3 regions of the Shewanella seohaensis genome follow, and region 3 is predicted to be linked to each of the others. Evidence: predicted binding sites of a transcription regulator. Region 3 holds the regulator's gene; each other region holds the start of a gene.
The links. The regulator LexA, encoded in region 3, represses DNA repair genes until DNA is damaged. The targets are predictions, from matches to a motif close to TACTGTATNNNNATACAGTA.
Positions count from the first base shown of each region.

Region 1: a site for LexA is predicted at 8,276-8,295, ahead of recG (ATP-dependent DNA helicase RecG). Genes of this name have one in related genera too.
Region 2: a site for LexA is predicted at 7,930-7,949, ahead of L2713_RS15765 (YebG family protein). Genes of this name have one in related genera too.

Region 1 is NZ_JAKILE010000013.1:40,815-51,147, reverse strand. Features, by position in the region: gene L2713_RS15060 (glycosyltransferase family 2 protein) at 1-375, opposite strand, end outside; gene L2713_RS15055 (ApeI family dehydratase) at 396-770, opposite strand; gene L2713_RS15050 (AMP-binding protein) at 763-2,127, opposite strand; gene L2713_RS15045 (COG4648 family protein) at 2,124-2,672, opposite strand; gene L2713_RS15040 (acyl carrier protein) at 2,672-2,920, opposite strand; gene L2713_RS15035 (phosphopantetheine-binding protein) at 2,930-3,184, opposite strand; gene L2713_RS15030 (lysophospholipid acyltransferase family protein) at 3,171-4,019, opposite strand; gene L2713_RS15025 (beta-ketoacyl synthase chain length factor) at 4,012-4,749, opposite strand; gene L2713_RS15020 (DUF3014 domain-containing protein) at 5,109-6,005, opposite strand; gene recG (ATP-dependent DNA helicase RecG) at 6,184-8,259, opposite strand; gene L2713_RS15010 (ABC transporter substrate-binding protein) at 8,652-9,677, shown strand; gene L2713_RS15005 (sensor domain-containing diguanylate cyclase) at 9,688-10,333, shown strand, end outside.
Region 2 is NZ_JAKILE010000014.1:31,158-41,490, reverse strand. Features, by position in the region: gene L2713_RS15795 (DUF1302 domain-containing protein) at 1-647, opposite strand, end outside; gene L2713_RS15790 (DUF2835 domain-containing protein) at 983-1,201, opposite strand; gene pepN (aminopeptidase N) at 1,512-4,061, opposite strand; gene prc (carboxy terminal-processing peptidase) at 4,145-6,196, opposite strand; gene proQ (RNA chaperone ProQ) at 6,225-6,866, opposite strand; gene L2713_RS15770 (GAF domain-containing protein) at 7,145-7,603, opposite strand; gene L2713_RS15765 (YebG family protein) at 7,619-7,918, opposite strand; gene L2713_RS15760 (paraquat-inducible protein A) at 8,124-8,759, shown strand; gene L2713_RS15755 (paraquat-inducible protein A) at 8,761-9,378, shown strand; gene L2713_RS15750 (PqiB family protein) at 9,365-10,333, shown strand, end outside.
Region 3 is NZ_JAKILE010000007.1:92,280-102,612, forward strand. Features, by position in the region: gene L2713_RS09950 (VOC family protein) at 1-414, opposite strand, end outside; gene mtr (tryptophan permease) at 547-1,803, opposite strand; gene plsB (glycerol-3-phosphate 1-O-acyltransferase PlsB) at 1,803-4,226, opposite strand; gene lexA (transcriptional repressor LexA) at 4,388-5,008, shown strand; gene L2713_RS09970 (cell division inhibitor SulA) at 5,005-5,517, shown strand; gene coxB (cytochrome c oxidase subunit II) at 5,924-7,465, shown strand; gene ctaD (cytochrome c oxidase subunit I) at 7,475-9,067, shown strand; gene L2713_RS09985 (cytochrome c oxidase assembly protein) at 9,069-9,650, shown strand; gene L2713_RS09990 (cytochrome c oxidase subunit 3) at 9,647-10,333, shown strand, end outside.

The sequences.
Region 1 (10,333 bases), on a different contig from region 3:
CGCATCCGGCTTGGCCTGCGCCTTGGCGAGCATGGCGGGGATATCGCTCAAATTATGCTGGCCATCGGCATCGACCTGTAGCACATGGGTAAAGCCATCGCGATAGGCGCGGCGAAGCCCTGTCATCACAGCCGCACCTTTACCGCGGTTGTAGGGGTGTTGCAGCAGGGTCACCCAGTCGTGTTGCTCAGCCAAGGATTGCAGCAGATAGCGGGTCTCATCGTTGCTGCCATCGTCTATCAAATAGCAGGGCAGATTGAGGGCGGCGAGCTCGACTAAGGTCTGGGCGATCGCGGCGCTATGATTGTAATTGGGGATCACCAGCGCTAACTTGATTGGCGAAGTGCCCATTAAATCACTCGGCGGGACTAGCATTGTGTCGCTCATACCGTCGCTCACAGGGATGCTCCATCATCTTGCTGACTAGCAAAGCTGATACGCCCGGAGGCATAGCGGTGGTCGCCATCGCTGTAGGCAAAGGTTAACTTCTCTTTGGCGGCATTATGACTAATCGCTAAGGTGACTTCCTGCCCAGGCAGAATAAGCTGCTGAAACTTTAGCACTTCTAAATTGGCGACCGCAGCGTTGTAACCAAAATGCTCGCAACCTAAGCGCACGGCCCAATCGAGTTGGGTCACGCCAGGGAGCACGGCTTGCTCGGGAAAATGGCCGTTAAAATATTCGAGATCGGCGGCGACAAAGAGACGCAGTTCAATACTCTCTGGGCCGATCTCTGATGCGAGGATCGGCGGTAAACTCGACTTAATCATGGTCAAATAACTCAACTAGCTGGGCGACGACGCGCTTGCCCTGAGTGTTTAACGGTAAGGTTTCGGGGTAACGCCAGCGGCGTGGTAAAGTCACGCGCTCGAACTGAGTCAGTAGATGCGCTTTTAACGCGTTGTTGATACTGAGTTTGCCCTGCTCTTGGTGCACACTTCTGCCTAATGGCGACAGGGTGATCACCGCCCCTAACTGGGATTTAAACTGGGGCAATACGACCAAGGCAGCCTGCTCGACATAGGCGTGGCTACAGAGCAAGGTCTCCATTTGCGCCAGTGAAAGACGTTTTTCTTCAATCTTAACGATGCGATCGAGTCTTCCCTTGAGCCTGAATTGGCCATTGGCCGTCGGCTCGATTTTATCTTCGCAACGTAACCATTGATCGTCGGCCAAGTAGGGTGACTTCAGCAGCAGGGCGCCATCGTCAGCATCTTGGTCTATGGTAATTTGTTCAAACACTTGCCATGGTTCGTCGGCCTCGTGTTGGCGACGATAGGCGATACCGCCAGTTTCGGTGCTGCCGAATATCTCTATGGGTAAATGGCCATAGCACTGGGCAACCCCTTGGGCGGCGGTGAAACTTAACGGCCCGCCGGAGCTGAAGACTAAGCTAGGTGATCGCAGTTGGCGTTCGTGCTCTAGTGCCTTAGGCAAACGGGATAATTGCGCTGGGCTACTGATGAGGCACAAATTCGGCAACAGTGCGGTGTAGTAGCTTAAGGTTTCTGGGTATTCGATCTGCTCGCTTAAAAAAGGGCGACTGGCGGCTAATGGCCAGAGGATCTTAAACAACAAGCCGTAGATATGCTGATGGGAAACGGTCGAGACCACACTGCAATGGGGTAAATGCTCGGCGAAGGTGTGCTCGAGCACTGTCACTTCGGCATCGAGCTGCCTTAGGCTCTTGCGAATCGCCTTGGGCTCGCCACTGCTGCCCGAGGTAAAGAGCACTAGTTCACCAAAGTTGTCGCTCTCTGGCCAAGGTTTGGTGGGCAGACTCAGCTCTTTATTCAGCAGGATAAAGGCGTGACTCTCGCACAGGGGCTTGTCTGACAATATGCCTTCAAACTGATGGGTCAGTTCACTCAGGGTGCCGGTTTGGGTGTTGGGCGGCAGAATAATTTCCTTGCCCGCCAAGAGTGCGGCACATAAACCCACGGCAAACAGATCGCTGGTATCACTCGCCAGTAACCATTTTTGTTCAGGCGCTTGGCGCAGCTGCTCGTAGAAATGCGCAACCTGATTGGTAAACAGGGCACCTGTGACTATGTCATGGTGATTAAAGCTGATCAGTTGTTGGGCGAATGGCCCTTGGGTTAACCAGTTTTTGAGTAGTTGTGTCATGTCTTCTTCAACCAAAAGCTGCGATATAACCATTCCCCACCGAGGAGCAGTCCCATGAGTACGTATGCAATCAAACCGTTATACAAGGTCCAAGTTGCTAGGCTGGTAAACGCGGCGGTATAGGCCGCCACAGTGCCGTTTAGGATAAATAAGCCACACCAAAGTAGGGTGACTTTTTTAAGATAACCTATGGCTTCATCCGGCAAGTCGGGCTCTTTGAGCCGTGCGAGCCGTTCAATCATGCTCGGGCCTTGGTATAGCGAGTAGCTAAACAGGGCTAACATGGTGAGGTTTATCACCACGGGGTAATACAAGAGCCAGTCGCTGCGTTTGGCGACAAAACTGCCCGCTGTGAGCGCAATCCCCACAAGCAAAGGCAAAACTAAGGTTTTAACCTTTTGCTTTTGCAGCATTAAACGCACTACCAACAAGAGGCATAGCACTAGGGCTATTGTGCCTGCTGGCAGATAATTCAGTCCTAAATACACGGCGACTGGATAAGCAATCAGCGCGAGTGCGGTTAGTACTTGTAGCAGGACACGCATTAGTCTTTAACTAGGCCTTCGATGGCGTTAACGACATCGTTGACTGTGCGCACAGATTTAAACTCGTCGGGCTGAATTTTTTTGCCCGTGAGTTGCTGTAGCTTAATTACTAAGTCGACGGCATCGATGCTATCGAGATCTAACTCTTGATAGAGATTCGCCTCTGGCGTAATCGCATCGGCATCGATTTCAAACTCATCCACCAAAATCGTGGTCAACATAGCGAGGATTTGTTCGCGGTTTTGCATCTTCCTCTCCTACGGACGTTGTGATTCGATGAAGTTAGCTAGGCTGGCGACGCTGTAAAAATGCGCCTTAGTGCTATCCGAGTTGGCTTCGATTTTTACATCAAATTTTTTCTTGATGGCTAAACCCAGCTCGAGCGCGTCGATTGAGTCGAGTCCAAGTCCCTCACCAAATAGCGGTGCATCTGTATCGATATCATCAATACTGACGTCTTCTAAGTCGAGGCAGTCGATGATCAACTGTTTAATTTCGTTATGTAAAGTCATAATTATTTTCGAGTTGTTGTTGATAGTATTGTTCAAGGTCTCGGGTTAATTGCCGAGCCATTTTCGCATGCTCACCCAAAGGGGCTTGGTAGCCTTGGTGAGAAATTGTGTTGCCGATTTCGACGGCCATTCCCATGGTTTGCCTTGGGATCTCATACCAAGGTTGTTCCTTTGTCAAACCACGCACATTAGTGCGCAAAACCACAGGTAAAATATCGGCTTGGGTGCGAATAGCAATATTGGCAGCACCGCGGGCAAATTCGTTAATGCTTGCACCAAATACTGTGCGTGTGCCTTCGGGAAAGATAATCAGATTCGTGCCGCGGGCGAGGACTTCGCGGCAATCTTCGAGCATGAGTTCGGCGCCGCGATTGGGGATATATCCCGCGCAGGAGACGACGCCACGTAAGAAGGGATTGCGCCACAGGCCCTGTTTAACGATACAGCCCGCATTGGGCATCAAGCTGATTAAAACCACCACATCGACCAGACTCGGGTGATTGGCAATCACTATCACGCCCTTGGCATTTCGCAGCAGCTCGGCATTATGGGTGCTGACTCGGATAACTCCCGCCCAAGTCAACATGGCCACAAAGCCTTTAAACATAGTGTGCACGGCTTTTTGCACGCGGATAATCCGCGCCTCGGGCGTGCCCGGCCAAAAACGCAGTAACGGCAATATGGTTAACGAGCTTAACAGTCCACCGAGACCAAAGGCGATGTAGCAACTGACGCCGCCGAACCAACGGGGAATATAGTTGATTCCCGCGCGGCGTTTTTCGGGCAGCGTATAAGCGACATTAAATTCGGCATTGTGTGGCACTGGATTAGGCATGCGTTAGGCTCCAGTGCCAGTGTGACAAGCAGCCGTCAATATTCTGTGAGGTTGCCAGCGCATGAATCAACATGCCATAGGATAGCGGCGTGGCGTTTTGTTGCTGCTCGGCTGTCAGTTGGCTTAGGGTGAGGGTGACGGTTGCACTCTCATCTGCGGGCGCTAGGGTCAATCCTAGGGCTAAGGGCAACTCAAACTCTTGGGTAAATTCATCATAGACTGGCGGGACGGGATCGTCGCCAAACACCAACAACAGTGGCTCAGGCGATTGGTGCAGCTGGGCGAACGCTTCTACCATGGCTTGGGAAAGGGTTTCTGTGCCCGCGGCAATCGAGGTCGAAGGGGCGGTGTTATTGGTTAAAATGCCAAAAATACCACTGCCAGTGTTATGCACCGACTGACTAAAACCTAAGGGGGAAAGCGGTTGTTTTTCAATAATATCTTCGAGCAGGCCAATGGTGCGGTGCAGCTCGCCGTGGCGAGAAGCAAATATCGAGCGACAGTTAGGCGCGGCCTCACATTGGAAGCTGACATCCAGCATCATCTTGGTTAAACGGCTAAAACGTCTGCGCTGCATGGCGGGAACTTGGGAAAGTGCAGGGGAAATCCCCTCGAGGTCATTTTCTTTGCTTGTGTCAGCCGAGTGCTTGCACCAAGTTTGCCAGTCATCACGCTGTGGATACTTTGGCGCCCATGCGCCCCAAGAAAGGATGCTGAATCTGAGTTGCACTACTTTGCCTCGACACTATTTACAGCTGTCTTAGTTATCCCTAACTAAGCGAAAATTTTAATGAATTGATTGGCTTATCGCTATTTTCTCGCTGGATTGACGAGCACAATTCCCCCGTTTATTGAGTGGCTTATTCTACACTAAGTCCTTAGTTTTAATGAAGCCATTTGCATTGTGATGGTTAACAAAATGCAATCAAGTTCGAATTTATCACCCAAGAGTAACATTCGTTGCAGCTGAGGTATTGGGAGGATAGAGGATAAAACCTTGGACTGAACCTGAGTTGAACAAGTCTATAGGTAGTATTTTTAAGATACAAAAAAGGCGCACTAGGCGCCTTTTTAGACAAGCTTGGAGCATTATTGGGCGAGTTGGTTTTCCAATTTACGCAGCGCCGCTTTGACTTTACGGGTGTTTTCAGGCCCCATGCGGATCATCAGTTTTTGCGCGCTCGGCAAGGCCTCTAAATTAGGATCCACAAAGCGGTAGTTCACGCTGATTGAACTCAGCTCGATAGGCTCTTCGATGATAGGGGCGGCGAGCATGATCTTAATGGCTTGCAGCATTCTGTCATTGAACTTGGCGTTACTGTAACCTAACTCGGCAAAGGCCTCATCAAACAGCGGTGTGAGCTGTTTGTAAGTGTGCATTAAGCTTGCTTCATCCATGCTGGCAAGTACAGTCGCGTAGGCATCGTATCTGTGGTAACTCTCTGGATTTAAATACACTTTGCTAGTGATTTCAGACACAGTGAACAGCTTTTCTGGGCCTTTGACTGGGCTGACTTTGCGGGCGAGATCGCCTTGGGCCAAGTTGTCCACAAACACCACAAACTGACGGGCCAAATCTTGGTTCACTAAAGAGGAACCGACCACGTTGTTATTGATGATCGCTAGCGCTTTTTGATGCACAAAGGCATCGCTCTCGGGCAGGCTAGGGACGACTTCTTCAGGCATCGCAGGCTCGGTTGGCGTGACTGTGGTTTCGGTTTCCGGCGTGGTCACCGCTGGTGCTTCATTTTCCACCGGCGCAGTTTCAGGCTCTGTGCTTGTCTCGAGCGTCATAGGTTCAGATGAAGGCGGCTCAGGCAGCACTATCGGCGCATTGGGGATGAGCTTGGGTGAGTCATCTTTAGTGTAGTAATAATAACCTCCTGCAGAGAGCAGCACGACGAGCACAATCGCAATCAAAGCAAAGCGATTACTGCTTGAAGAGGTTTCTTGAGGTGTAATTCTATCATCTTGATTAACTTGCATTTTACATCCTTCGCTTAAGTGTCAAGGTAACGGGGTGAATACATGCAGCTAACATTTAAAGTGCAAGTGCCAACGAGTTGTCGGTGGCAGGTTCATTGTGCAAGTTTCCACGCGCTTGTCCATAGTGGTGAGCTGAACAGGCTGAATTTATTTTACCTTGAAGGGGTTAGCTTAAGGTTTAGGCCTGAACGTATTGTTGCCTGTGTCCAAGCCAGCGATGAATAATGGCATCGACCGATTCTGGGGCCTGTGACATCACATGGCTCGCCAGTTTTTGGATATGTGGGATAAGCGCCTGATCGCGGACAAGGTCGGCGATTTTCAGCTCGGCCAGTCCCGTTTGCTTAGTGCCCAGTACTTCGCCCGGCCCACGGATCTCTAAGTCTTTCTGTGCAATCACAAAACCATCATTACTTTGCCTGAGCACATTTAACCGCTGGCTCGCGGTTTGGCTCAATGGCGCCTTGTAGAGTAACACACAATGGCTCGCCACGGCACCGCGCCCTACGCGGCCCCGCAGCTGGTGCAACTGTGCAAGGCCCAGTCGCTCGGGGTTTTCGATAATCATCAAGCTGGAGTTGGGGACGTCGACGCCGACTTCAATCACTGTGGTTGCCACTAAGAGATGTATGCTTCCCGCCTTGAAATCGGCCATAATTTTTTGCTTTTCAGCACTTTTCATCCGGCCGTGGACTAAACCTATGCTCAGTTCCGGCAGCGCTTGGCGCAGCTCTTCGGCGGTATCTTCAGCCGCTTGGCACTCGAGCACTTCGGATTCTTCAATCAGAGTACAGACCCAATAGGCTTGGCGTTTATCCGTGACTACGCTGTTGCGGACGCGCTCGAGCACTTCATTGCGGCGCGAATCGGGAATGGCGACTGTGGTCACGGGCGTGCGGCCGGGCGGCAACTCATCGATAATCGAGGTGTCCAAATCGGCGTAGGCCGTCATGGCTAAGGTGCGTGGGATCGGCGTTGCCGTCATAATCAACTGGTGGGGATGAAAGCCTTGGTTAATGCCTTTTTCCCTCAGCCCCATCCGTTGGTGAACCCCGAACCTGTGCTGCTCGTCAATGATGATCAAGGCTAGTTTGTTAAAGGTTACCTGTTGCTGGAAGATGGCGTGGGTACCTATCACCATTTGCGCCGCGCCCGATTCAATATCGGCTAAGGATTGCGCCCGCGCCTTGCCTTTAAGTTTGCCCGCCAGCCATCCGACTTTTAATCCCAAGGGTTCAAACCAGGCGGCAAAGTTAGCCGCATGCTGCTCAGCGAGTAATTCGGTAGGCGCCATCATGGCCACTTGGTAACCATTTTCGATGGCTTGCAGGGCGGCGAGGGCGGCGACTAAGGTTTTACCCGAACCCACATCACCTTGAACTAAACGCATCATGGGGTGCGGTTGCTCTAAATCTTTACCAATCTCGGCGACGACCCGTTGCTGGGCGCCCGTCGGTTTAAAGGGCAATGAGGCGAGAAAGGGATTCAATAGCTGGCCGCTGGCGTGCATGGTCACGGCGGCGTCGAGATTGCTGCGCTGCCTGAGTCGGAGCATGCTGAGGTTATGGGCGAGCAGTTCTTCCTGCACCAGCCGTTGCTGCGCCGGATGCTGGCCGAGCTCTAAGTCAAATTGTGATATTCCAGCGTGGGGGCGATGCAGAGTTTGCAGTGCTTGTTTCAGGCTCATGCTGTTGGGCTGCAAATTGGTGGGTAATAACTCGGTCAAACCGCCGTCTTCTAATAATTCGAGGGCTTGCTCGGTGAGCTTGATCCAACTCGCCTGCTTGAGTCCTTCCGTCGTGGGATAAATCGGCGTAAGGGTATCGCTTAAATGAATGTCTTCACCGGGATACACAATTTTGTACTCGGGATGGACGATTTCTGCCTGATGATTACCACGGCGAATTTCACCGTAGGCGCGGATCATTAAGCCATTTTGCATCGCATTGCGTTGCGCCATCGAAAAGTTAAAGAAGCGTAGGCTCATGCTGCCGGTATTATCCCGCACATTGCACACCAGCATGCGTTTACGGCCTTGAATGATTTGCGTCGACTGGATTTCGGCTTCAATGGTGCCGTAATTTCCCGGCATTAAGGCGGCAATAGGATAAATTTGAGTGCGGTCTTCGTAGCGCAGGGGTAAGTGAAACAGCAGATCTTGTACTGTTGTGATGCCGAGCTTGGCGAGTTTTTCCGCCACCCTTTTGGCGACGCCTTTGAGGTCGGTGATCGGAACAAGATCCAATTGCTGCAAGTCGTTAGCGCTCAATCACTGTGAATTTATACATATACTAACAGAGTATAAGCGTAAGGCAATCTTGGGCTTGGCGCTGGCCAAAGGATAAATGGCGATGGGTTAACTGGCGGAGAGGCGTTACACCAAAAGAATGAACTTAGCCGTTAACATTTAAGTTATCTTATTAAAATTAAAATGAATATCCTATAATTGGTTGCGCTGAACTTAGGCAAAAATAAATATTCTTAGTTACCAAGTTCACTTTTTATTATTTTGTGGTTTAATCAAATAATTGGTTACCAGCGACATGCTTTGGTAATTATGCGGTAACAAGGTTGTGAATCGAAATAATAAAGTGACCTCCAGTGACGGAACACATTTGGGGAAACACCGTCGAGGAGAACTCGCTTTTGCGTCTATGGTATTTGAGTTGTTTATTTATAGGCCTGCTGTGTTCCGCATCGCCTGCATGGGCCAAATTAGAAGTGGCTTTTTTTAACCCCGGCGCCGCAACGGATAGCTTTTGGGGTGATGTCGATAAATTAATGCAAGTGGCTGCCACTCAACTCGATATTAATTTACAAATAACCCATTCAGACCGTAATCATTTTAAAATGATTAACCAATTAGAGGTATTATTAAGCTCTACCTCATCCATCCCTAGCCATATTATTTTGGTAAATGAGAAGCAGTCAGCAATAAAAATGTTGCAGTTGCTCTACCACTATCCCATATATGTGCAGCTGATATTGAATGATATTTCAGTGGCCGAGCGAGAAACCTTATTAACGGATCCACATTGGAAAACCTATTTATTACCAGCCATTATTCCCGATAATTACGCGATTGGCGCCGAAACGGCCAAAATCCTATTAAGTGGTTTAAAGGATGAAAACGCGAAGGTTTTATTAATTTCGGGCGATAAGTCGACGCCTGCCTCAGTGCTGCGCACCCAAGGCGCCAATGACTACTTTTTTATGCAGCACAATGCCACTGTGACTCAAACCGTCTATGGCCAGTGGAGCCAAGATATTGCCTATGGGCAAACCTTAACTTTGCTTTCCCGCTATCCCGATTTAAATCTGATTTGGACGGCCAGCGATAATATGGCTATTGGAGTACTAAAAGCCTTGCGGGAAAAAGGACTTCAGCCCGGGCGTGATGTGTTGGTGAGTTCAGTGAATACCTCCGCAGAGATTTTACAGCTTCGCCAATCACAGCAGATCAGCACATTGGGCGGAGGGCACTTTTTAGCGGGCGCATTGGGGTTAGTGCAGCTGAGGCATTATCAAGAAACTTCGCAATATTATCCCGATGCGGACATACAACTTTTTAGTGTCCTTAATCCAGATTCGGAGTTTTATCGACTGTTAGTCGCTAGGGATTGGGCGGGGATTTTTAAGACACAGATTTTGGATAAGTTGCCACAATCATAAATAGGTATCCATGAAGCATCGTAATCATTCCATCAGTCATAGAATGACGCTCACTATTATTGGGGTGAGTTCGTTTTTTGCTGTCCTAACTATGTTGGTACAGTTGATATGGAACTATCAGGAGAGCATAGATAAAACCACGGCGGATATTCGTGAATACTCCGAATCCATCTTACCCAGCGTGGCTAAGTCGCTGTGGGATGTTGACCATAGTTTGTTATCGGATTTGCTGTCTGGCCTTGGGATGATGCCCATGGTGGCGAGCGTTAATTTAGAGAGTATCGATGGCGTTGCCATGCAACTGGGTAAGTCGATTCATTTGGATAATCGTCGGCAAACCCTGTTTCTCTATCCCATTAACTATCAAGATCAGCAGATTGGCATGCTGACGGTCGGTTTAGATACGGACACGCTCTATTACGAGTTGTGGCAGCAATTGATCATCATAGTATTAGGCAACGGGCTGAAAACGCTGTTGATGATTTACTTGATCCTCTCTTTGGTGCGCTTGCTAGTCACCAATCGCCTCTCGGCACTGGAGCGGTTTGCCAATCAAATTAACCTGCACTCCCTCCCTAAGCTCAATGTGCCCATGAGTGTGATGCAAAGCCCCGATGAGATTGGCCATGTCGCCCAGTCACTACAGGCCATGTATC
Region 2 (10,333 bases), on a different contig from region 3:
TGGGCGATCAGCGTACTTTCACCCCAAGAAACCACTTGGTTACCCACACGGATAGAAAGCGGGTTAGCACCGTCGTTTAAATCAAAATTCGCGTAGACGAAGGCATCCAGCAGACGGATGTCCTTACATTGCACTTCAGACGCTTTACTGTCGCGGCAAGGATCGTATTCTTTCCCTGTTAACGGGTCATTGAAGTCGTAGTTACCATCGTTTAGCTTACGATCGTAAAAATACATGCCACGAACGAATAGGCCATAGTTCTCATACTTAAGGGATAACTCGTGTAATCCTTTAACGATTTCGGATGTAGTATCACCTTGAGAGTAAAGTAAATTACTCAAATCGTTGTTACTAGAATAAGAACCAGGTTGTGCCCAAATCTCAGCAGATGTGTATTTGGTATTGCCAAATGCAGTGTAGTTTGACCAATCAAACTGTGGCTGGTTTACCTTACCAATTTGTCCATCCCAATCGCGCTCCCCTACACGCCAACTGGCACCAGCAGTCCAAGTCGAGTCAAAAGTCCCTTGTATCTCCCCCCAATCGAACGCAACCGCATTAACATTCGACACCATCAATAAACTCAATGCCGACGCCACCCCCAAAGCAAGCGCCGACTTGTTAAAACTTTTTTTAACAATTTTCATTTTAGCTCTCCGTACCCTGCTGGATTCTTTGTTCTTGGAATTACAACCAACATCTTGTTAGCTCACAGGTAACATCATTGTTACAGCAATTAATCCCCATGAGCAAGGCACAGTTAGAGAAAATTTTCTAAAGAATTAAGCACGTAGACACATTTATGTCATCTACTACAGGGATGGGATTTAAATTAGAAAAGCAGAAGATTAAAAAGCGCGGGAAAAAACAGACAAAAAACTTTATATTTCATTAACATAATTACAAAGAAAATATCATATTTCCGTGATTGTAATTAGTCGACCGTTTAAAGTAATTACTCTAAGTAAAAATCAACAATTTATTAGGCTAACTGCTCTAGCGACACAAATTGCCCTTTATCATCGAGCACCAGTTTGAACTGCCCATGAATACCGTTATCGGTTAAAAAACGCCTAAAATGTCGGCCATTAATCCACAGGATCCGCCCCTGACGCTCACGCACTTCAACCTTATCGGCAATGCCTTGATAGTAAGGTAAAAACTCTCGATAACTTAGATTTAGCTTAAAATACAATTCCATATTAAAACTCAAATAATCGGCATAAAACTGGTAGTGGCTATTTACGATGGGTCAATTACAGCTGTAGGGCCAACAAACAGCATGTCGTAGATACCGAGCTATTGCCTTGAATTACCGGCCCCACTGGGACAAAGAACACTCTACTACCCTCGTCAAAAGGCCATCATTTTCAATAGTATTAAGTGTCATACCTTAGATTTAACTTAACTCGTTAAATAGTATAACTAGGGTGCATGGCCTTCAATTTAGCCCTAACTGCTCAATTACTGCTTGGAAGAATGAAGGCAGCATAATGCTGCCCTCTTCATAGCTACTGTGCTAATGCCTTAGATACCTTCTCAAATAAATCTTTCGACAGTTCAGGCAGCGCCAATAATCGCGTTAAACAAGCCTTGATCTTGGCTTGGCGCGCCTCATCAAACTTACTAAATTGGATGAGTGGCGTCACCATACGCGCCGCAACCTGCGGGTTGAGTTTATTTAAGCTGATAAGACATTCAGTTAAAAACTCATAACCTTTGCCATCGGCGCGGTGGAATTGATAAATATTTCCCGCTGCGAAACTGCCAATCAGTGAACGTACGCGGTTAGGATTGCTCATGCTAAAGCTCGCGTGTTGTTGTAATTGACGCAAGCTATCTATCACACCTTCCACATCATGGGTCGCCTGCAGCATGAACCATTTGTCCATCACCAGCGGCGTATCGCGCCAGCGGGCTTCAAACATTGCCATCAAATGTTCGCGGCAAGGTAACGAGCCGACATTCGCCGCACTTAATGCGCCAAGTGAGTCGGTCATATTGGCAGCCTTATCAAACTGCTCAACCACAAAGCTTTCGGCCTCACTACTGACTCGGCTCAACCAGTTAAGACATTGGTTTTTCAGCGCTCGCGCTTTTGTGCAATCACGGTTTACCAATGAGCGATACAGCGCCGTTAATTCATCTTCACAATAGGCGGCAAGCTCTGTGAGCACAAATTCACGGGCTAAAGCTAAGGCATCTAAATCGACAGTGTCGGTTTGTTCAATCAACGCTGAGGCCGATGGTATAGCTAACATTTCCGCCATCAGCGCCTGATCTAACTGCTCATCGAGTAAGGCACCTTTGAAACTGTCTTTCACACGCTCGTCTAATGTCATGGTGTGATGTTGCTGTAAATGCGCCACATTTTGCCAAATCGCTTGACTCACGAGCGCCACCGACGCTTCCCAACGTGCCACTTCACTCGAGGCAAAGCGCATCAAATGCACAAGCTGATCGATTTCAAAGGGATAATGTAATTTAACCGGTGCAGAGAAATCCTGTAGTAAGGATGCCACGGGTTTATGGCGCATACCTTCAAATGTAAAGACTTGCTCTGCTTGAGTAAAATCAAGCACTTGATTTACCAGTGACAGCCCTTTCTCATCTAACAGCTCTAAGCTAAAGGGAATATGCAAGGGTGAAGCACAACCAGCTAACGTTTGTTTGAGGGTTAACTGGTAAGTTCCAGTCTCGGCATCAAAACTGTCGCTTGCGGTAACAATTGGCGTGCCCGCCTGACTATACCAGAGACGGAATTGAGTTAGATCGATTCCACTGGCATCTTCCATCGCCGCGACAAAATCATCACAAGTCACGGCTTGGCCATCGTGACGTTTGAAGTATAACTTCATCCCCGCTTGGAAATGGGCTTCACCCAACAGGGTGTGCATCATGCGAATAACTTCGGCGCCCTTGTTATAAACAGTGACGGTATAAAAATTATTCATCTCAATCACAGACTCGGGGCGGATCGGATGCGCCATTGGGCCTGAGTCTTCAGCAAACTGCTGGTTTTTGATGACTTTAATCGCGTGAATTCGGTTCACAGCACGAGAGCCTAAATCCGAACTAAACTCTTGATCGCGAAACACTGTCAAGCCTTCCTTGAGGCTTAATTGGAACCAGTCACGGCAAGTCACGCGGTTACCCGTCCAGTTATGGAAGTACTCATGGCCGACCACAGATTCAATACCGTGGTAATCATCGTCGGTTGCGGTCAAAGTATCTGCCAACACATACTTGGTGTTGAAGATATTTAAGCCTTTGTTTTCCATCGCCCCCATATTGAAAAAGTCGACCGCGACTATCATGTAGATATCTAAGTCGTATTCTAGGTCAAAACGAGATTCATCCCAGGCCATAGACTTTTTCAGGGACGCCATTGCATGGTGCGCTTTGTGTAAATTACCTTTATCGACAAACACTTGTAGTACCACTTTGCGATGACTGCGGGTGATAAACTCATCCTGCAGCAGATCGAAATCACCAGCGACTAGGGCAAACAGATAGGCGGGTTTTGGGAAGGGATCCTGCCAGCGCACGTAATGACGGCCACCATCGAGTTCGCCTTTTTCAATCAAGTTACCGTTGCTGAGCAGGAACGGAAACGCCAGCTTATCGGCTTCGATTCGCACAGTGTATTTGGCTAATACATCGGGGCGGTCGAGAAAATACGTGATGCGTCTAAAGCCTTCGGCTTCGCACTGAGTACAGTAAGCGCCGTCGGACATATAGAGCCCTTCGAGGCTTGAGTTAGCCTCGGGATCGAGTTGGGTGATGATGGTCAACTCAAATTCATTCAGCGATGTCTCGATAGACAACTGCCCTTCACTCGCGTGATACGTCGCCGCTTGTCCATCAATGGCCACACTCACTAAGGTCAAACTTTCACCATCGAGCACTAAGGGATTGGTGTGGGAAGAAGTGCGTTTGACTTTGCTAACGGCTTTAACCAGAGTGTTTTTACCATCGAGATTAAAATCTAAATCAATGGTTTCGATCGTGAACTGGGGAGCTTGATAATCTTTAAGGTATTTTGCTTGTGCTTGTGTCATGTCGTTCCCTTTAACACTGTTCTAAATAAGAAAAACGCGCCATAAGCGCGTTTTAAGATACGGTAAACAGGCGCAATAACCGCCTATTTAGTGCCAGCGTTAGCCAGCTTTTTTGCATCCGCCATATCTAAGGTGATATAGGCCGTTTCGTCTAAGAAGGCATCCGGTGCTTCAATGTCGTCTTTGTCTTTAATGTCTTCCATCGATTTAACCGCGGCTAAACCATGGGCAACACGACGCTCGTTGGTTCTATCGAGGACTTTCTTCTCATCGGCTTCACGTGAGGCAATGCGCTCACTTTCAACTAAGGAGACAGTTTTCTCTTTATGATGCTTTTTAAAGTCGGCAATATCTTGATTGATATAGTTAAACTCAACATTGTTCTGAATACGGGCAAGGTGCTTTTTATCTAAACTCGCCACCAACTCAGGGGTGATGTCGTTTAGGGTGCCGTATTGCGCCATTGGCACTTTGTCCCAAGGTAAAGCATTCTTCTCTTCCGCCTCACCGTATTCACCCGGCTCTAACGCACTTGGGTAAGCAATGTTCGGGGTTACGCCTTTGAGCTGAGTGCTGCCACCGTTGATACGGTAGAACTTCTGGATCGTGTACTGCACGTGGCCAATCGGCTTCTCGTACATGTCGTAGATTCGACCAAGGCTCTTATGCTGCTGCACAGTGCCTTTACCAAAGCTTGACTCACCAACAATCAGCGCACGGTCGTAATCTTGTAACGCGGCGGCAAAAATTTCCGAAGCTGATGCACTGTAACGGTCAACCATAATGGTTAACGGGCCAGCGTAGGTCGTCTTGCCATCGTTATCACGGTGGGCAGACACTCGACCATCGGCGTCACGCACTTGCACCACAGGGCCCATATCGATAAAGAGTCCCGTCAGTAACACGGCTTCGGTCAACGCACCGCCGCCATTACCACGTAAGTCGATGACGACGCCTTCAACCTTGGCTTCGTTTAACTTCACCAATTCTTTTTCAACGTCCTGGGATAAATTCATATAGAAACCAGGAATTTGAATCACACCCACTTTACGGTTGGCGTATTCACCGTCTTTCGGCTCGATGATCTTTGAGGTTGCGGCACGGTCTTCTAAACGGATTTTGTCGCGCACTAAGGTCAGATTAAACGGCTTAGCGTTAGAGCCACCCTTCTTAGGTAAAATCTGTAATACGACTTTACTGCCCTTAGGCCCTTTGATCAGGTCGACCACATCGTCTAATCGCCAGCCGATCACATCAACAATCTCACCGCCTTCTTGGCCTACACCGACGATTTTATCTTCAGGCGACAGTTTTTCACTGCTGGCCGCAGGACCGCCTGCAATCAAACTCTTGATGACAGTGTAATCGTCTTCAAGCTGTAACTGCGCACCAATCCCCTCGAGGCTTAAGTTCATTTCCATTTGGAAACGTTCAGCATTACGGGGCGATAAATAGCTAGTATGTGGCTCGATGCTACGGGAGAACGCATTCATCACCGCTTGGAACACATCTTCGCTATTGGTCTGAGTCAGACGCTTGATGGCGTTGTTATAACGCTTTTGCAGAATATCAACGATTTCAGGCCATTTCTTGCCAGTGAGTTTCAGATTCAGCGCATCGTATTTAACACGTTGACGCCATAACTCGTTGATTTCGGCTTGATCTTTTGGCCAAGCAACATCTTCCCTATCGTATTCGTAGGCATCACCCGGAACGGTAAAGTCCATCTCTTTGTCGAGCAGAGAGAGTGCGTATACAAAACCTTCGTAGCGACGTTTCTGAACCAAATCAAACATCTTATAAGCAGGCTCGAGTTCACCCGAGCTCAGCATATCGTCAAACTGATTAACGTAAGGTTTGAAGCTATCGACATCGGCTTGCGTCAGCACATTACGACGGTAGTCGAGTTGCTGCAGGTAGCGGTCAAAAATCTGAGCAGAAAACGCATCATCTAATCCAAATCTATGATAGTGGGAACGAGTGTATAAATCCGTCACTCGCTTACTCGCCACTTTATGCTGCGCTTCCTGCTTGAGAGTGGGTAACTCGCTGATTTGAATCGTAGGGGGGACAGCCCAAGCCGAGAATCCGGCAAAAACAGTGGCAATGGATGTAGCCAAAGTGAGTTTTCGCATCAACAAGTTACTCCGTTTGATTAAATGATTACAGCAGGATATGTTCCGCTTTCACTTTTACCGTTAAGCCGCTATCTAGCTGAACATGAATGTCCTCTTTGTTAATGTCGGTGATCACGCCGGCTACTGGCGTCATCCCTAACTTAACATTGACACGTTGCTTCTTCGCTAAATCGGTCAATTGCGCTTGAACTAAGTTAACAGCAGGCTCCGCCTTAGGTGCTGCTTTTGCTGGGCGCTCAGTCTTACGTGCTGGCACGGCAACTTTCTTAGGGGCTTTCTTCGCAGGGGCTTTACCCGCAGGCGCGGCTTTTGGTGCTTGAGCTGCACGCTTAGCTTTTGCTTTATCTTGGCTTTCTTTCAACATCGCTTGAGCATGATCGATATGCTCTTGCTCTAACTCACCGCATGGCTGACCATCAAGATCCACACGTTGTGCACCGGCTTTTACCGATTTCAGGTAGCGCCAGCTGCTGGTGTAGCGTCTTAAGGCAACTCGCAGTTGAGTTTTACTGACTTTAGAATCATCAGCCAACCTTTCAGCCAAATCTTGAAACAATCCGATTTTTAATGGCTTAGTTTCACCTTCAGCAATAAAGCACAAAGGAAATGTTTCATACAAATACGCCAAAATTGCGTTGGTGTCGGTCAACTTATCTGTTGATTCCATCATTACTTCCACAGTTAAAAAGGGACATCGAATCCGAGGTGATAAAAATCAGCTTCTTACGAGTCGTTTATCTTGGTTAAGCTCACATATGAGCCAAAGTACAAATTAGCATTCTCGCCGAGTTAACTAAAGTTAAAAAATATAAGTTAACAATTTTTCACGGCTGAACCTATCAGGCTTATTTCGGCAGTACTCAAAATAAGCCTTATCAGTGCATGCGCTATTATAAGGCGCACGCCACCGATTGCGACTATGAATTATGCGTTATTGTACGCAAATTAAGCAAATAGGCAGTTTTCGAAGCTTTTTACCAATAATTCCAAGCCCTTTTGGTCTTCTTCATCGAAGCGGTCAAAAATAGGACTATCGATATCCAGCACGGCCACAACCTTACCATCGGCGCGGACTGGGATAACAATTTCAGAATTACTGGCCGAATCGCAGGCGATATGACCATCAAATTGATGCACATCGGCGACGCGCTGCGTCTGATTGGTTTGTGCGGCGGTACCGCACACGCCCTTACCCATTGGAATACGGGTACAGGCCACTTTGCCTTGGAAAGGACCCAACACCAGCTGTTCGCCACGCATCACGTAAAAACCCACCCAGTTCAGTTCGGTTAAGTTATCGTTTAGCAAAGCAGAAAAGTTAGCCATGGCAGCCACTAAATCATCCTCGCCCTCGAGTAAGGCCAGCGCTTGACGATTCAGTGACTCATAAAATTGCGGTTTCATAGACTTCCTAAAAAATTATTCGGCAGCGTCGTCCTTCTTAGGCGCTTTTTTCGCTGCATTTTGTTTTGATGGCGTACTATTAACTTGAACCACGCCTTTAAGCAAGTTTGTCAGCTCATCTTTATTGTTAGCAAAATAGAATGCGAGCTGTTCGCTCACGGTTTCATCAATTCCGAGCTGCGCTTTTTGAATAAATGGAATGAGGTTATCGGCGATGTCGAGCATCTTATCGTAGGCGTCAGCCTCCTTTTTCGATGTAAATGTCATCTTCTCCACCCCTTCTCTTACCACGACAAACTGTGTAATAACTGCCATGACTGCCCTCGCACTGTTTTTATATACAGTAATCAGGATGACATAAAGTGAACTAGTGATGCAAGTGTTCTGATTATTCTGGTATTATGAGTACGCTTTTCGTTGTCGAGATGGGTCAAGCAATGTGCTATCTCACCCTGTAATATGGTTTTATTGCGGATTATTTGCTCTCTCAATGGCTTTGGGGCTAATTTAATATTTTTATATGCATGAAAATACAGCAGAAAACTCTGTAATCCTCTGTCGTTCCTGCGACTTAGCCGTTCGAAAGCGCGCCTTACCTACGGGTGTTAGGGCGTTATGCCCGCGCTGCAGCACCGCACTTTATGACACACCATACTGCTCGGTAAACGGCATGTTAGCGCTGTGTATTACCGCGCTGGTGTTCTATTTTCCCGCCAATTTTTTTCCGGTACTCGAAATCCACTTTTTGGGCAGCATTCGTACTACTACAGTGTTTCAGGGCGCCTTTGCGGTATTCGACCAAGGTTATTGGGTCGTGGGATTAGCCGTGCTCGCCGCCGCCGTGATTGGCCCAGGATTATTGATTCTGTCGATCCTCAGCCAGATTTTGATCGTCAAATGGGGACTTGGCAGTCCATTTTGGCGTCGCAGCCTCAAACAGTTATTAAAGCTGCAAGGGCTGCTATCCCAGCTCACCATGCTGGAGATTTATGTGATTAGCTTTTTGGTGTCATCATTTCAGTTATCTGATTTCTCGGATATTTACTTCGGTATGGGCACCTTCTGCTTCACCATGCTTTTTGTAGTCACTCTGTTTTTGCAGCGTGAATACGATATTGAGCATATGTGGAGTCTTCTCATGCAGGAGCGACACTAAGATGCAGCAACAGGGAAAAGACTTAGGCCTGTGCCTGTGCCGAGTGTGCCGGCAGCTCAATAACAGTGAGAATAGTCACTGCAGCCGCTGCGAGGCCGAACTCCATGTCCGTGATCACAGCAGCTTACAAAAAAGTTGGGCGCTGCTGATCACCGCCGCCATTTTGTTGGTTCCCGCCAACCTCTACCCTATTACAATGCTCACCAATCAAGGGCAAGTGCGCCACGATACGATTTTTTCGGGGATTATCCATTTGGTGCATTCGGATATGTTGCCCATCGCCATTATTGTATTTATTGCCAGTATTTTAGTGCCTTGGGTGAAAATTATCGGTTTGGCCACTTACCTCTGTGCCATCAGTTTTAATCTGCCGATTTCGAAAAAGAAACTCATGGTGGGATTTCATGTGATTGAGTGGATTGGCCGCTGGTCAATGCTCGATTTGTTTGTGATCTCCTTGACGGTTGCCCTCGTCAATATGGGGCAATTACTCGATGCAAAGCCTGCACCTGCGGCCACGGCGTTTGCATTGGTGATTTTACTGACTCAACTTGCCGCAAAAGTTTTAGACACTCGTTTACTCTGGGATCGATTGGAACCTCAAGATGACACAAATTGAATCGCCAAAAGTTGTGAAGAAAAAACTCTTTTCGCCGATTTGGCTGCTCCCGATAGTGGCGCTCGCACTCGGCGCATGGCTGGGCATTAAGAGCATCAAAGAATCGGGCATTGAAATTCAGATCCACTTCCCCAGTGCCACGGGGATCGATGTGGGCAAAACCCTAGTCAAATACCAAGGTCTTACTGTCGGTAAGGTAAAAGACATTGGTATCGACGAGGATCTTAAGGGCGTAAACGTCAAAGTCATGATGGACTATCGCGCTAAGCCTTTCTTAAATAAAGAAACCCTCTTTTGGTTAGTCACCCCAAAAGCCAGCATTACGGGTGTTGAAGGCTTAGATGCGCTGTTTTCGGGTAACTATATCGCAATTCAACCCGGTAAAGGCAATACCGCCACCTTCTTCGAGGCTGAGCGTCAACCGCCACCGATGCAGGTGGGCTCAGAAGGGGTAATGATCGAACTGACGGCCGATAAGCTCGGCTCGTTAGACGTGGGTTCGCCAGTGTTCTTTCGTCAGATCCCCGTCGGCAGCGTAGTTAGCTATCGTTTAGATGGCAATGCCAGAGTCATTATCAGCGCCTTTATCCAAGAGCAATATGCGCGTTTAGTGAAGAAAAACTCTCACTTTTGGAACGTTTCCGGCGTAAAAGTCGACGCCAGTTTAGCGGGCATTAAAGTCAACACTGAGAGCTTAGCTTCCATTCTGGCGGGCGGCGTGAGTTTCAGCTCCGATGATAAAGCGCCTGCGGCACAAAATGGTGACAGTTTTGCCCTCTACGATTCCGAAACCAGCGCCCTTGGCGGAATTGAAGTGAGCCTGACCATGACCGATGGCAATGCGATTGATAAAGGCACTCGCATTATGTATCGCGGCATCACCATTGGCACTCTGCAGAGCAAACAACTCACGGCAACCGGCGTGACTGCGGTGGCAAAATTTGAGCCTGAATAC
Region 3 (10,333 bases):
ATTTTCTTCACCTTGGCGACGCGAGCCAGAGTGATTTTTCGCTTGCCACAGGGCAAAACGTGCGCCTTCGGGGTCGCTCACCTGCGCCATCACGCCCGCATCCCCCACCACGTGCGGTCCCATGTGTAATTGCCCACCCGCAGCTAGGATGGCGGCAACCGTTGCTTCGATATCCTTAACCGCAAAATAGATCCGCCAATGGCTAGGGATCTGTGGTTCCGACTCAGGGATTTGATACATGGCCCCTAAATCGTCTCCCTCCAGATTGAACAGCGAGAAATGACCATTAGGAATCGCCATTTCCACCGCATTCCAACCAAACAGTGCATGGTAAAACGCCTGTGCGCCCTGCCAGTCATGGCTCGCCAGTTCGACCCAACAGGCCTGTCCCTGTGCATACTGAGTAATCCTCATTGCAGACTCCAATCAAACAGATAATGTGTTCGAGTTAAGCTGGAGTTTGTGCAACTGTCCAGTTTTGGCGATAAAAAGATGAATATAAAGAAAAAGCCCTCAATTTGAGGGCTTGATTCGTAGGCGAAATACTTAGGAGAACTGCGGCAATAAATTCGCCATCGCGAGTAGATGACAAGCCCCTGTCACCACGCCATATAGCACCACAAGGATAATTAACGGCGTGCCACCAAAGACTCTAAAACCTTGATGGTTAGGGAACTGCTGTCTCGATTTATAGGCCATCAGTGCTGGCACTATGACGGCCCAAACGGTTGCCGCTAAGGCTGCGAAACCAATGGCAACCAAAAAGCCATCGGGGAACAGCAAACCTAATATGGTCGGCGGCACAAAGGTGACGATTGCCGTTTTCATCCGCCCCGAGCGCGTATCGTCGAACCCAAATAAATCGGCCAAATAATCGAATAAGCCTAAGGTCACGCCAAGGAAAGAAGACGCCACAGCCAAGTTAGCAAACAGGGTTAACATGCTGTTTAACCAGCTACTTTCCATCACTTTCGACAAGGCGCCGACTAACACACCCATATTACCACCCTGGGCAATAATCTCACTAAATTGGCTGCGGGGAATGTTGCCCATAGTGGCGACTAACCAGCAGGCATAAATGATCAGTGCGATGAAAGTGCCGACGAAAATCGCTTTGATGATGGTCGATGAATCTTTGCCATAGTACTTCACCAGACTCGGCACGTTGCCATGGTAGCCAAAACTTGCCAAGCCAAAAGGCAAAGCAGCCCACAGATAAGGCATATAGCTTTGATTGCCATCCGGTTCGAGCAACTTAGTCACATCAATCTCGATCAGTAAATTACCAATCGCGAGGAAGAAAGTGATGATCATCCCGCCGAGCATTATGGTCGTAATACGGTCCACCGCCTTGGTGCTGATCAACACGATACAGGCCAGCACAACCGCAAATACTAATCCAGCAACACTTTGGGGTAACTCAATACCCATACCCTGTAGGCTATGGTTAACAATCGAGCCGCCGCCACTGATGTAGGCGTAGGTTAAGATGTAAAGCACGAAGGCAATCGATACCCCATTCACGATCCGCCAAAACTGGCCTAGGGTTTCCTTGGTCAGGGTATCGAAACTCGCTCCCGGCTCGAAATGCAAGTTGGTTTCGAGCAGTAACAATCCCGACATCAACATGCAGAACCAAATACCGAGTAACATTAGTACCGAGTAGCCAAACCACATGCCAGCGCCCACAACGGGCAAAGAAAACATCCCCGCCCCGACTGTGGTGCCGGCAATAATCATGGCACCACCGAGCAAAGACTTGCCCACCGGCTTATTCTTCGCCGCATTCATATGGTTAGCCATTAAACGATATGCTCCGCGGTCACGCTCGCAACTATGGTTTGTCTCACTGAGGCTCTGAGTAAGCTATTGGCTTGATCGCGAATGCGCTCAACGTCGGATTTATCTTCCTTCTCGGAGAAATAACCCAACTCTTTAAGCTTAACACTCAAGGTGTTATAGAGTTTCTTGTCGTAGAATTCTGGCGCGGTAATTCCATGCAGCGCCCCTAAACGTTGGGCCAGCAGATGGCTTTCAGACTCCAGCTCCGAACGCTCCATCTTAGGTCTGTGGGCCAGCAGATTGAAGATAATCGCATAGCGTTGCAAGGTTTCGCTAACGCTTCCGGCCAGCAACAACATTTGACTGGTGTGCTCGGTCACCACCGACAGCGTATCGCTTTCCTGCACCAGCCCCTGCTCAATAAACAGATCCAGCACTTGATTCACATAACTTGGGAGGTCCTTGATACCCATGAATAACTCCGCCTTCAGTAGCGGATAGAAGTCACTCACAATCCCTAGAATATGGGCTCGTGAAATCTGCTTATTGTTGGTTAAGCAGCTGGCAATCAACGACGGGATGATAAATAAGTGGATGATATTGTTACGATAGTAAGTCATTGAAATCGCTTGATTCGCGTCAATAGATACTATCTCACCCAGAGGATCGGCATTGATGGAGAACTTATTCAGCTCTAATCCTTGTTGCACTAAGTGCTTGCCATCACCTTCGGCCACCGACGTAAACGAAGTGTAAGGCACACGCTTAAGCAGTGTCAGGTACAAATCTAACTGACGCTCGAGCAAGCAACGCTCTAGGGCATTTTGCTCCGACGCCAACAGCACTAAGCTGGTCAAGGTGATAGAACTGGCCGCGGCAGCATCGTTAATGCGGGTCATTACACGATTCGCTAACACGTTGACCGCTGGGGTTAACCAAGTCGGTTTTTGCTCGGGATCGTCGGCCACTTCAGTTCGCCAGTTAGGCGCAGTTTCATTCAAGAAGTTTTGCAGTGTAATCGGCTCACCAAAGTTGACATAACCTTGGCCAAAATTACCTAATTTACGAATAGCACCAAAGACTTGCCATACAGATTCTTTCTGTTTTTTCTTACCGCTCAGCTCTTTATGATAAGTCGCCACTTCCATCACGTGATCGTAGCCTAAATACACAGGCACTAAGGTGACAGGGCGTTCGATACCACGCAGCACACTGTTGATCGTCATGGCGATCATGCCCGTTTTCGGCGCCAATAGACGACCGGTGCGAGAACGGCCACCCTCAGAGAAATACTCAACCGAATATCCCTTAGCAAACAGCTGATCGAGGTATTCACGGAACACGGCAGTATAGAGTTTATTGCCGTTAAAACTACGGCGAATAAAGAAAGCGCCGCCACGGCGGAATAGCGGCCCCGCAGGCCAGAAGTTTAGGTTAATCCCCGCCGCAATATGCGGTGGCACCATGCCTTGGTAATACAGAATGTAGGATAACAGCAGGTAATCCATATGGCTGCGATGGCAAGGTACATAAACAATTTCGTGACCATCATGGTGCAGTTGACGGATTTGCTCGGCACCTTTGATATTGATACCGCTGTAGAGCTTGTTCCATAACCAAGTTAAGAAACGCTCGGCAATACGCACTAGGCTGTCGGAATAATTCGCTGCAATTTCATCAAGATATTCAATTGCAGTTTCACGGGCTTGGGTTTCAGAAATCTTCTTACTCGCCGCCTCTTCCTGAATCGCCTTGCGTAAGGATTCGGATTTCAGCAGGGAGTGGAACATTGCCTGACGATTCGGCAGCACAGGCCCTGTCATCACTTTACGTTGGCGGCGGAAATGCACTCTGGCCACCCGCGCCAGTTTATGGGCAATCCCCATATCGGTGCCGTGTTCGTCGGCCATGTAACGCAGCGATACCGCATTCGAAAACTGCACAAAGTTGTGACGGCCCAAAAAGAGGATCATCAAGCACTTACGTAACCAAGTTGGATTCTCGCGCTCAAGCACAGCCGCCTTCATGGTGTCGTCTTCTTTACCCGGAGTACGGCCCCAATACAGACTCACAGGCACCAGCTGAATATCTAACTCTGGCTTTTCCTTATGGACGGCCAACAGGCGCATAAAACATTCTAGGAATGGCTCATTACTGGCACGCTCGCCAAACAAAGGCTTACGGCCTTCGAGGCAAACGACGCGGGGCGCGACAACGCCATTTACCACAAGCGGCTCGTAGGGGCTTGGCAAACCCAGCTTAGTGGTGATCTCGCTTAACGCAGCAATATCACTCAGGGATTCTGTTTTCATTACATAAGCAAGCGGTCTGGACGCGTCCAGATTCAGATCGGCAAAAGGATCCTGCGGCACAACAATAGTGTGCACTAAGTGTTTTTGGATCCAGCGTAATGATTTCAACCAAAGAGAGTCTTGTTTAGGCATTATTCTTATGCAATGTAAGTACGTTCATTAGCCCCATAGAATACCAGATTCTAGGGAATATTCGCTAATACTCTCCAATCGCGTTAAAAAGTGGTTAATACTTGCACTACGAATAATACTGTATATACTAACAGTAACTGTATAGAAAAACAGGAAAGAACATGAGACCGTTGACGCCACGCCAAGCCGAAATTTTAGAGCTGATTAAACGTAATATTGCCGAGACTGGCATGCCACCCACCCGGGCCGAAATCGCCACCCGTTTGGGTTTTAAAAGTGCAAATGCCGCCGAGGAACACCTTAAGGCATTGGCAAAAAAAGGCTGCATCGAGATCATGCCTGGCACTTCCCGCGGGATCCGCCTCCCAGTTGAGGAAGAAGATAACAGCGAATCTGGCTTACCACTGATTGGTCAAGTGGCTGCGGGCGAACCTATCCTCGCCCAAGAGCATGTCGAACAGTATTACCAAGTCGACCCCAGCATGTTCCACCCAGCCGCCGATTTCTTGCTGCGCGTCAGAGGCGACAGTATGAAGAACATCGGTATCCTCGAGGGAGATCTGCTCGCCGTTCATAAAGTACAGCAAGCGCGCAATGGCCAAGTAGTTGTTGCTCGCGTTGATGATGATGTAACAGTTAAACGCTTTGAAAAGAAAGGGAATCTTGTTTATCTACATGCTGAAAATGAAGATTACTCCCCGATTAAAGTCGATTTAAGTTTCCAAAGTCTAACAATTGAAGGGCTCGCCGTAGGGGTGATCCGCAATGGAGATTGGCTATGAACAAACTACTAGGTAATGCCCCGCGTCACCCCGGTTTATGGCTTGATGCGGTACGCGAAACCGATACAGACTGGCAGCATACGCCTATCATTACTATGCCCACCGAGAGCCAAGGGCGCCAAGAGCTAATGCAGCTTAGTAAGCAATTGGCACAACTGAGCCAACAAGGCCGCTGGGTCGTGCTCATCAATCCACCCAGTATCGGCTACAAGCAGTTACTGGCCAACGCTGGCGTGCGTATGGATCGTGTACTCTTAGTCCATGCGAAAGATGAAGTCGAAACACTTTGGGCCATGGAAAAAGCGTTAACCAGTGGCACTTCCAGCGCAGTAATTACTTGGATCCACTCACTCGATGCCCGCGACAATCGTCGTTTGCAAATTGTGGCCAAGAGCGCCCGCGCCATGGGAATCGTGCTCGAAGGTGTCGTAAATCACTCACCTACAGACGCGACACTCAAGCAACCAGCTCACTTTGCCCAAGGTAGTTTTTTTAGCTCTGTTCATTAAAATTTTTGCACTGCGTATTTAGCCTTGAAAGCCGCCTCACCTGTGAATGTGGGGCTTTTTTTTGGCAATTTTTCAGACAATTAGAAAAAGAAGTGATCTTGATCAATTTTTAAACAGCAAGTATGTTTGATTCAGGCGAGCATAATATATCGCCCGTTTAGGCAAAAAATATCGACGATTTATCGAATATCTCTTGCCCACAAAAATCGAGAATAATGGGTTTATTCAGCAGTATGTGCCAGTGTGGCTAATACCAGCAGTAACAATACTTAATCAAAAGTAAGCCGCCAACGCACGTTGAAGTCAGAGAAGCTTTTTTGGGAACTGAAGAGTTTGCATAGAGTTGAGACTTACTGTGTTGCTCTTCTTTGTAGTTGCTATTCGCAATTGGCAGAGGAGAAGTCTTGTGAAGCAATGGTTGTATTGTTTACTCGTGGTGCTATTCGCCCCACCGTTGGCCGCAGCGGACATGCGGTTCAACATGACCCCCGGCGTAACAGAAATCAGTGGCAAGGTTTATCACTTACACATGACGATTCTGTATATCTGCTGCGCAATAGGCCTAGTGGTTTTTGGCGTTATGATTTATGCCATGATCAACCACAGAAAATCCAAGGGCGCGGTCGCGTCTCACTTCCATGAGAGCACAAAAGTCGAAATCGCGTGGACGATTATTCCTTTTGTCATTCTGATCTTAATGGCGATTCCCGCCACGAAAACTCTGATTGCCATGGAAGATCCCAGCAATGCCGATCTCACGGTAAAAGTAACAGGTTCTCAATGGAAATGGCATTATAGCTACTTCGATCAAGATATTGATTTTTACAGCATTCTAGCAACACCAAGACCTCAAATCGAAGGTAGTGAAGCCAAGGGTGAGCACTACTTACTCGAGGTAGATAAACCCCTAGTATTACCCATCAATCGTAAAATCCGCTTCTTGATGACCTCAGAGGATGTCATTCACTCATGGTGGATGCCCGCCTTTGCGGTTAAAAAAGACGCTAATCCAGGTTTTATTAACGAGGCATGGACCCGTATCGACAAACCCGGCATTTACCGTGGCCAATGTGCCGAGCTTTGCGGTAAAGACCATGGCTTTATGCCGATAGTGGTACAGGCATTGCCCGAAGCCGAGTTCGATGCTTGGGTTGTAGAACAAAAACAAGCCGCCAATGCCACAGCGCAAGCCGCACAAGCCGCGTTATCGCAAACACTGACTAAAGAAGAGCTGATGGCTCAGGGTGAGCAAGTTTACCTCGGTCACTGCGCGGCCTGTCACCAACCAAATGGTGAAGGGCTACAGGGGGTATTCCCGCACCTCAAAGGCAGCCCCATTGCGACCGGACCATTAAGTGGCCATCTTGAAATCGTGCTCAATGGTAAAGCAGGTACGGCCATGCAAGCCTTTGGCAAACAATTAACGACCCAAGAGATTGCTGCAGTGATTACCTATGAGCGTAATGCGTGGGGCAATAACACGGGGGATGCGGTGCAAGCCAAAGACGTTGATGCCCATAAATCCGGTGGCACCAATAGCGAACCAGTAGCAACGACTCCGCCCCCAGCAACCACCGATGCGCCAAAGCCTGCGACAGAACCCGCCGCCAGTGTCGACCCCGCGACTCTTCCTACGCTTAGCCATGATGAACTGATGGCCGAAGGGGAAAAGACCTATGCCACGATTTGCGCCGCCTGCCACCAGCTAACGGGTGCAGGTATGCCACCTGCCTTCCCCGCCCTTGCTGGCAGCGCTATTGCTACGGGTCCAGTCGCCAATCACATCGACATTGTGATGCACGGTAAACCGGGCACGGCGATGCAGGCATTTGGCACACAACTCACGCCACAACAGCTTGCCGCCATCATTACCTATGAGCGCAATGCATGGGGCAACAATACTGGCGATACAGTGCAACCCGCTGATATTGCTCGCCATGGACAGTAGGGGATTAAGATGAGCACACTGACTCAAGATCAAATTGCCGCCCATGATGAACACCATCACGGTGCACCTAAAGGCATCATGCGCTGGTTACTCACCACTAACCACAAGGACATTGGCACCCTGTACCTATGGTTTAGTTTCATTATGTTTTTAACCGGTGGTGCGATGGCCATGGTGATCCGCGCCGAACTCTTTCAGCCCGGATTACAACTCGTTGAGCCTAACTTCTTTAACCAGATGACCACAGTTCATGGGTTAATCATGGTATTCGGCGCCGTGATGCCGGCCTTTACAGGGCTGGCTAACTGGCTGATCCCGATGATGATTGGTGCGCCAGATATGGCACTTCCTCGGATGAACAACTGGAGTTTTTGGATCCTGCCCTTCGCCTTTACTATTTTACTGAGCTCACTGTTTATGGAAGGCGGCGGCCCTAATTTCGGTTGGACCTTCTACGCACCACTCTCGACCACTTATAGCCCTGACAGCACAGCATTATTTGTTTTCTCTATTCATATCATGGGGATAAGTTCGATCATGGGCGCCATCAACGTGATCGTCACCATAGTCAACCTACGCGCTCCCGGCATGACCTGGATGAAGTTACCGTTGTTTGTCTGGACTTGGCTGATTACCGCCTTCTTGCTGATCGCCGTGATGCCCGTACTCGCGGGCGCCGTTACTATGGTGTTAACCGATAAGTTTTTCGGTACTAGCTTCTTCGAGGCTGCAGGTGGTGGTGATCCTGTGATGTTCCAGCATATCTTCTGGTTCTTCGGTCACCCCGAAGTCTACATCATGATTCTGCCTTCCTTCGGCATTATCTCCGCCATAGTTCCAGCTTTCAGCCGTAAACCATTATTCGGCTATTCATCCATGGTGTATGCCACGGCGAGTATTGCGATTTTGTCCTTCCTCGTGTGGGCGCACCATATGTTCACCACCGGTATGCCTGTGTTTGCTGAGTTGTTTTTTATGTACTGCACTATGCTGATTGCTGTGCCTACTGGGGTAAAAGTGTTTAACTGGGTAGCGACCATGTGGCGCGGCTCATTGAGTTTTGAAACCCCAATGTTGTTCGCGGTGGCCTTTATTATCCTGTTCACTATTGGCGGCTTCTCTGGCCTGATGCTCGCCATCACGCCAGCCGACTTCCAATACCACGATACTTACTTTGTGGTGGCTCACTTTCACTATGTGTTAGTCACCGGTGCGATTTTCTCCATCATGGCGGCGGCCTATTACTGGTTGCCAAAATGGACCGGCCATATGTACAGCGAAAAGCTCGGCCAGTGGCATTTTTGGTGCTCGGTGATTTCGGTCAACGTGTTGTTTTTCCCGATGCATTTCTTAGGTCTTGCGGGTATGCCAAGGCGTATCCCCGATTACTCGATTCAATTTGCCGATGTAAACCAAATCGTGTCGATTGGGGGTTTTGCCTTTGGTCTTTCTCAGCTGATTTTCCTCGTGCTGGTGATTAAGTGCATTCGGGGCGGTGAAAAGGCGCCCGCCAAACCTTGGGAAGGCAGCGAAGGCTTAGAGTGGACCCTACCCAGCCCTGCCCCCTACCACTCTTTCACCACTCCACCCGAGGTGAAATAACATGCAAGGCCAACCCCATCAGCCCAACATCAAGTCCAACCGTAAGCTCATCAGCCTGCTGGTGCTGGGCTGCCTTGGGATGTTTGGCTTTGGGTTCGCCTTAGTGCCGCTCTACGATGTGTTGTGCGAAAAACTGGGGATTAATGGCAAAACCTCTAATACTGCCAGCAGTTATCAAGCGATCACTGTGGACAAGAACCGGGTGGTAACGGTGGAGTTTATCTCGCAGGTGCAGACGGGCATGCCCTGGAAATTTGAGCCACAAACGAAACGGCTCGAAGTGCATCCAGGAGAACTTATTCACACGGCATTTCTGGCGCAAAATGTCTCTAACAGAGCGATCGTGGGCCAGGCGATTCCCTCTATTTCGCCCGGACAAGGCGCGGCTTATTTCAATAAAACCGAATGTTTTTGTTTTAACCAACAACACTTAGCCGCCGCGAGTCGCGCCGAGCTGCCGTTGATCTTCTTCGTGGATCCTCAATTACCCGAGTCTATCCACACCTTAACCCTCTCTTACACCCTCTACGACATTACCGACAAGCAGTTAGCGTCTGCCATAGAGCAAGGAGCTGCAAAATGACCACTAAACATGAGACTTACTACGTCCCCGCCCAGAGTGCTTGGCCGATTATTGGTGCTATCGGCTTGTTTTTAATTGCCTTTGGGGCAGGACATTTTGTACATCAACTCAAATCTGGCACTTCGGGTGGCGGCTATATCCTTCTGGCAGGCATAGCCGTCATCCTGTTTATGCTGGTTGGTTGGTTTAGAACCGTGATCAAAGAATCGATGACAGGCCTCTATTCCCATCAAATGGATAGATCGTTTCGCCAAGGCATGAGCTGGTTTATCTTCTCCGAGGTGATGTTCTTTGCCGCCTTCTTCGGCGCCTTATTTTACGCCCGCATGGTCGCAGTGCCTTGGCTCGGCGGTGCATCCAACAATGCCATGACCCACGAAGTCCTGTGGCCACACTTCGAAGCCGTTTGGCCACTCGTCACCACGCCTGATGGCACCAAAACCGAAGCCATGCCATGGAATGGACTACCGCTAGTCAACACCATAGTGCTGCTAACCTCCTCAGTCACGTTGCATTTTGCCCATATCAGCTTAGAAAAAGGTAAGCGTTCGGCCATCACCCTCTGGCTTGGGCTCACGATTTTGTTGGGGATTAGCTTCCTTGCTTTGCAGGCGGAGGAATATAGCCATGCCTACCATGAGATGGGACTAACGCTCACCTCGGGCGTGTATGGCAACACCTTT